DNA from 2 places in the Mesorhizobium sp. M1A.F.Ca.IN.022.07.1.1 genome. Region 2 is predicted to be linked to the other one. Evidence: predicted binding sites of a transcription regulator. Region 2 holds the regulator's gene; the other holds the start of a gene.

Region 1 (3,204 bases), on a different contig from region 2:
CGGCGTCAGGGCGCTGATGGCTGCCTGAGCAGCATCCCTACTGCCTTATTTCACTGCTGTATCGACCACCTCGAAATCATGCGTGACGGCCGCCGTCTTGGCCATCATCGCGGTGGCCGAGCAGTATTTCTCGATCGACAGGTCGATCGCCCTTTTCACCTTGTCGTGCGACATCGCGCGACCCTTGACGATGAAATGCATGTGGATGCGGGTGAAGACGCGCGGTTCCGTCTCGGCACGATCCGCGTCCAGCTCGACCACGCAGTCCTCGACCGCCTCGCGACCTTTTTCGAGGATATGGACCACGTCATAGGCCGAGCAGCCGCCGGTGCCGATCAGCACCAGCTCCATTGGGCTCGGCCCTGGCGTCCGGCCTTCCGGCCCACGCGCCGTGCCCAGCACGACTTTGTGACCGCTGCCGGACTCGCCGACAAAGGTGCGTTCCTCAACCCATTTGACGCGTGCTTTCACGATGATCTTCCTTAGACGCTGCTTTGCAAGCGGACTATCGCCGCAACTATCAACTATAGGCAATTCCGGACGGAAAACCGCGGCGCACTTTCGCTCGAAATTGTTTATTGGCCGAATACGACCGTGTGCATGATGCGGCCGGGCACCAACGTGAAGATGCCGGCGCCGATCAGCGCAAATAGGTAGAGCTTGATCATGACGCTGCGATGCGCGGCCACTTTATGGGTGTGCACATACCAGACCGCCAGCGGGGCGGTGACAACCACCAGGATCGACAGGATGTGGATCGGGCTGAACGGCCCGATCAGGCGTATCTGCTGGATCCAGAAGCTCGAGACGGCGACGACCAGCATCAGCGCTGCCCAGGCATAGCCCAAGACGCGGTGGCGTGTCGTGCCTTTCGGCAATGCCAGTTGCGCCCCGCCTATCGCCAGCGCGGCGAAGGCGGCGAACGCGTGCCATGGAATGGGAGGAGGCGCTGTCAGCAACGATCCGAGCGACATCGCGCCTTCCCCTCAAACGACGATTGCGAGACCTTCAGAACGGAATCTCGTCATCCAGCTCGCGCGATGAACCACCGCCACCGCCCCTGGAACCGCCACCGCCGCCACGGCTGAAGCCTTCGTTCGGACCCGACTGGCCGAAATCGGAACCCCGGCTGTTGCCGCCGGCATAACTGCCGACCTGGCCGCCGCCTTCGCCGCGCGCGTCGAGCATCTGCAGCTCGCCACGGAATTTCTGCAGTACGACCTCGGTCGTGTAGCGATCGTTGCCGGTCTGGTCCTGCCATTTGCGCGTCTGCAGCTGGCCCTCGACATAGACCTTCATGCCCTTCTTCAAATACTGCTCCGCCACCTTGGCGAGCTGGTCGTTGAAGATGACGACATTGTGCCACTCCGTCTTTTCCTTGCGCTCCCCGGAATTCTTGTCGCGCCAGCTTTCGGACGTGGCGATGCGGATGTTGACGACCGGGTCGCCCGAATTCAGGCGGCGGATTTCAGGGTCCGCCCCGAGATTGCCGACCAGAATGACCTTGTTGACGCTACCCGCCATCGTACTTCTCCGCGCTCATCCGAAACAAATTTTAAGTCGCTCACCTTACAGCCTGCGGTTCGCCCATGCCCGCGAAGGCTGGCTTTTCCCACAATGTTTTTGTTCTCTGTTCGTTCTAGTCTTGACCGCTGTTTCTGTCAAGGAATGTCAGCAACAGGTAGTATTCCTGGGCAGGAAACAAGGGGGATATCGGAATGAACGTTGTTTCGCATGAGGATCAGCCGCGCGAAACGTGGCGCGCCGGGGTCGAAACCCGCATGCATGTTGCCGCCGCCAATGGCGCGGCGGGCCTTTGCATATTCGAGCAGTGGGTCGGACCGGGTAGCGGCGCACCAACGCATGCGCACAAAGTCGAGGAAGTACTGACGGTGATTGCCGGCGAAGCCGAAATGTGGGTCGACGACCGACGGGCCGTGCTTGCCGCCGGGCAGTCCCTGATCATTCCCGCGCACCGTAAGCATGGCTTTCGAAACGTAGCTTCCGGCACGCTTCACATCCATGCCGTGCTCGCATCGCCAATCTTCGAGGCAAGCTTCGACGGAGCGGCGGAGCCGGTGAGACGCTGGACGGCCTAAAACGGCGCTTGCCAAACCAATAAGTATCGACTTATGCTTTGTGCATGATCGAAGCAGAGATTTTCCGGGCCCTGGCCGATCCGACACGCCGGGCCGTCTACGAGCGGCTCGCGGCCGGCGAATTGACGGTGTCCGAGCTGCGCGCCGGCGTGAGCGTGTCGCAGCCGGCCGTCTCGCAGCATCTTGCCGTGCTGCGCGGCGCCGGACTGGTGATCGAGCGGCGCGCGGGCCGCAACGCCTATTACCGCGCCGACCCTCAAGGGCTCGATCCCTTGCTCGGCTGGATCGAACGCTACCGCGCCTTCTGGCCGGAGCGCATCGAGCGTTTGAAGAGGGTTCTGAAGGAAATGGACCAATGACGATTACCAAACACCCAGCAGCGGCCAACGCGCCGCTCAGCTTCGAATGCGAGCTTGCCGATCCGCCGGAAAAAGTCTGGCGGGCGCTCACCGAGCCGGAACTGCTCGCCGCTTGGCTGATGCCCAACGACATCAAGCCAGCGATCGGTGAGCGCTTTGCCTTTGCCGGACCAAACGCGCCGATCGAGTGCGAAGTGCTCGAGGCCGAGCCCGGCAAGCTGCTGCGCTATTCCTGGCGTGAGCGACCGGGCGTGGACGCTGCCGACCGGCTACCGGCATTCGACGGCCCCATCTTCGACAGCATTGTCACCTTCACGCTCGCGCGCACGGTTTCCGGCGGCACGCATCTCAGCATCGTCCATGATGGTTTCGCGACGGTCGCGCAACCTGTCGTCGCCGTTTCCGGCGCCGGCTGCGGGATTTCGCTCCACGCGCGCAAGAGCCCAGCTGCCGCCAACGCGCCAAGCATGATGCTGCGCGCGGCTTGACCAAAGAACCGAGGAGATCTGCGATGAGCGCCTTTGCCAATCTCGTGCCGATGGTGATCGAGCAGTCGAGCCGCGGCGAACGCGCCTTCGACATTTTCTCGCGGCTGCTGCGCGAACGCATCGTTTTCATCAACGGTGAGATCAATGACGGCGTGTCGGCGCTGGTCTGCGCGCAGCTCCTGTCGCTGGAATCGGACCATCCCGACAAGGAGATATCGATCTACATCAACTCGCCGGGCGGCGTGGTGACCAGCGGCT
Region 2 (3,204 bases):
GAAAATATTGCCGACCACATCAGAAGCACCGTCGGCGGACCCGAAGGCGAAATTGCCGCCGCACTGATCGTCGGCGTGCGCGCCGGCATTCCGGAGGACATCAACGAGGCGATGCGGCGGACCGGCATCTATCACATCATCTCGATTTCGGGCCTGCACATGGCGCTGGTCGCCGGCACGGTCATGCTTCTGCTGCGCGGCGCCTTTGCGCTGTTCCCGGATTTTTCGTCACGCCGGCCGGTGAAGAAATATGCCGCGGCAATCGCGCTTATGTCGATCGCCGCCTATCTCGTCATCTCCGGCGTGGTGGTCGCCGCCGAGCGAAGCTTCATCATGCTGGCCGTCATGCTTATCGCCGTGCTTTTCGACCGCGCCGCGCTGACGATGCGCAACTTGGCGATCTCGGCCATCGCTGTCATCCTGGTGTCGCCGCATGAAGTGGTTGGCCCGAGCTTTCAGATGTCGTTCGCGGCAACCGCCGCCCTTGTCGGCGCCTATGCCGGCTGGTCCGACTACCGCGCCGGCAAGGTGAGAGCGCCGCCGGCAAAGCGTTCGTTCCTGCGGTTCATGTCGCACAAACTGGCAGTCGGAGTAGGTGGTGCCGCGATGACGTCGATCATTGCCGGAAGTGCCACAGCGCTGTTTGCCATCTGGCATTTCCAGCGCGTCTCGCCGCTTAGCCTGCTGGCCAATCTCGCGATCATGCCGATCGTCACGATCGTGATGTTTCTCGCCGTCGCCAGCGCGGTCATGATGCCGTTCGGCTTCGACGGGCCCTTCCTCTATTTGATGGGCAAGGACCTGGCGGCGATGATCGCGATCTCAGCTTGGATTTCGGAGTGGTCGCCGGTCGATGCCGTGGGCATGATCTCGATCCATTCGGTGCTGCTGGCGACGATCGCGCTCGTCATCGCCACGATGGCGACTACGTGGCTCAGGCTGGCCGCAATTCCTTTCGCTGCCGCGGCCGTCATGATCATCCCGCAGGTGCGCACGCCGGACCTGCTGATCTCGGAGGACGCGCATCTGGTGGCGATGCCGATCGGCGGCGGCGAACTCGCCATCAATCGCGCCCGCTCCAACGAGTTCACCACCGATAACTGGAAACGTGCGCTCAAGGCCGAAACGATCGTGCCGCCGGAGACATTCGCCAAGGGCACGCTGGACTTGGCCGATCCAGTCGACCTGCCGCCTGGATCGCCCTTTTACTGCACGGGCGATCTCTGCATTGGCCGGCATCCATCAGGCGCGATCGTCGCGCTCGCCGAAAAACGCGAAGCTGCCCGGCCTGCCTGCGACTTCGCAGACCTCATCGTCATCAACGACGCCACGGCCTACAATCCCTGCCGCGATCCGCGTGTCCTCGTTGTCACCAAGCGGCAGCTCGCGCGCGACGGCAGTGCCGCCGTCTTCTTCGATCCGCAATCGGCGACGGCGCGAGCAACCATTCAATACGCCGTCGAAAAACCGTACCGCCCTTGGCACGAACAGCGGCGCTACTCGCGTGAGGCGAGGGGGTTGGCGCCTTACAAGAAGCCCGAGAAGCCGAAAGCCAAGCCGCAGCCCCCTCAGTAGCGGCGGATGAGCCCGACGAGCTTGCCCTGAACCTTCACGCGATCGGGACCGAAGATGCGCGTCTCATAGGCCGGATTGGCAGCCTCGAGCGCGATGGAGGCGCCCTTGCGGCGGAAGCGCTTCAGCGTCGCCTCCTCGTCATCGACCAGCGCCACGACGATCTCCCCGGGGCTCGCAGTGCTGGCGTTGCGGATGATGACCGTGTCGCCGTCGAAGATGCCGGCCTCGATCATCGAGTCGCCTTTGACCTCGAGCGCGTAGTGCTCGCCGCCCGCGATCATGTCCGGCGGCACTGTGATCGAATGCGTCTGGTGCTGGATGGCGTCGATCGGCACGCCGGCGGCAATGCGACCCATCACCGGGATGGAGACGGCTGAAACGGCGTCGTCGTCATTGCTGGGCGTCGGCGTGCGGGCGGGCGCCGCGGGTTTGATCTGGCGGCCGAGATTGCCTTGGCCGCCCTGGATGACGCTCGGCGAGAACTTCTTCGCCGCATTGAGGCCGGGCGCGATCGAGTCAGGTAGGCGCAGCACTTCAAGGGCACGCGCCCGGTTCGGAAGCCGGCGAATGAAACCGCGCTCCTCCAGCGCCGTGATCAGGCGGTGGATGCCCGATTTCGAGGCAAGGTCGAGCGCTTCCTTCATCTCATCGAAAGACGGCGGAATGCCGCTTTCCTTGAGCCGTTCATGGATGAACATCAGCAGTTCATGTTGTTTGCGCGTCAGCATGGCGGCCCCCATGGGTTCTGAAACCAGAATCAGAAAAACAAACCCAGAACAAACACTATCTGTTCCAGTTGTGTTCCGCAACCGTTTAAAGTTTAGTGAATGTGTTGACGTTTTGTTCAGCGTAACATCAGAACGCTGCATTCCTCGCCGGCTTCAGCCGCCGGTGCGAAGGGTTGGCGCACGATCAGGCCATTGGCATCGGCGAGCATCCTCAACATCGAGGAATCCTGGATGCCGCACGGTGTTGCGATCAACGCCCCCGCATCTTCGCGGACCACGGCGCGCACATAGTCCTGCCTGAGATCGTTGGCGTGCATTGCGACGCCTAACCGGGCCGTGCGGATTTCCTGACGGCAGGACCGGCCGCCCAGCCGCGCCAGAAGCGGCTTCAGGAACAGCTGCGAGCAGACCAGGCTTGCGACCGGATTGCCGGGCAGGCCGATGCAGCGAATGTCGCCGAGCCGGCCAAACATCAGCGGCTTGCCGGGACGCATGGCGATCTTCCAGAAGTCGAGCTGCATGCCTTCGCCGGTCAGCACGTCATGGATCAAGTCGTGGTCGCCGACGGAGGCGCCGCCAAGCGTGACGATGACGTCGGCGCCGGCCTTGACCGCCTTCTTGACCAGGGCCGCGATCGCGTCCTTGCGGTCGGCGGCGATGCCGAGGTCGAGCGCGCGCGCGCCGACCGACTGGGCCGTAGCTGTGACGCCACAGGCATTCGACGAGATGATCTGGTCGGGGCCGAGCGCGCTGCCCGGCGGCAGCAATTCATCGCCGGTGGCGATGATGGCGAGCAGCGGCTGCCGCACCACGTTGAGACTCGGATGGTTGGCCGATGCCGCCAGCGAAAGCGCCGCCGGATCGAGCTGGCGGCCTTTTTCGAGGAGCAGGTCGCCCTCGC

Evidence for each region. The regulator LexA, encoded in region 2, represses DNA repair genes until DNA is damaged. The targets are predictions, from matches to a motif close to TGTTCNNNNTGTGTTCNG.
Region 1: EOA75_RS19615 (single-stranded DNA-binding protein) is a predicted target of LexA. The motif match lies at 1,625-1,642, and genes of this name have one in related genera.

The regions. Positions count from the first base shown of each region.
Region 1 is NZ_RZST01000179.1:1,507-4,710, forward strand. Features, by position in the region: gene EOA75_RS19600 (MarC family protein) at 1-28, shown strand, start outside; gene EOA75_RS19605 (OsmC family protein) at 46-471, opposite strand; gene EOA75_RS19610 (DUF2306 domain-containing protein) at 576-974, opposite strand; gene EOA75_RS19615 (single-stranded DNA-binding protein) at 1,009-1,524, opposite strand; gene EOA75_RS19620 (cupin domain-containing protein) at 1,782-2,099, shown strand; gene EOA75_RS19625 (metalloregulator ArsR/SmtB family transcription factor) at 2,144-2,458, shown strand; gene EOA75_RS19630 (SRPBCC domain-containing protein) at 2,455-2,946, shown strand; gene EOA75_RS19635 (ATP-dependent Clp protease proteolytic subunit) at 2,970-3,204, shown strand, end outside.
Region 2 is NZ_RZST01000125.1:25-3,228, reverse strand. Features, by position in the region: gene EOA75_RS15945 (ComEC/Rec2 family competence protein) at 1-1,575, shown strand, start outside; gene lexA (transcriptional repressor LexA) at 1,569-2,303, opposite strand; partial or broken gene EOA75_RS15935 (molybdopterin molybdotransferase MoeA) at 2,420-3,204, opposite strand, start outside.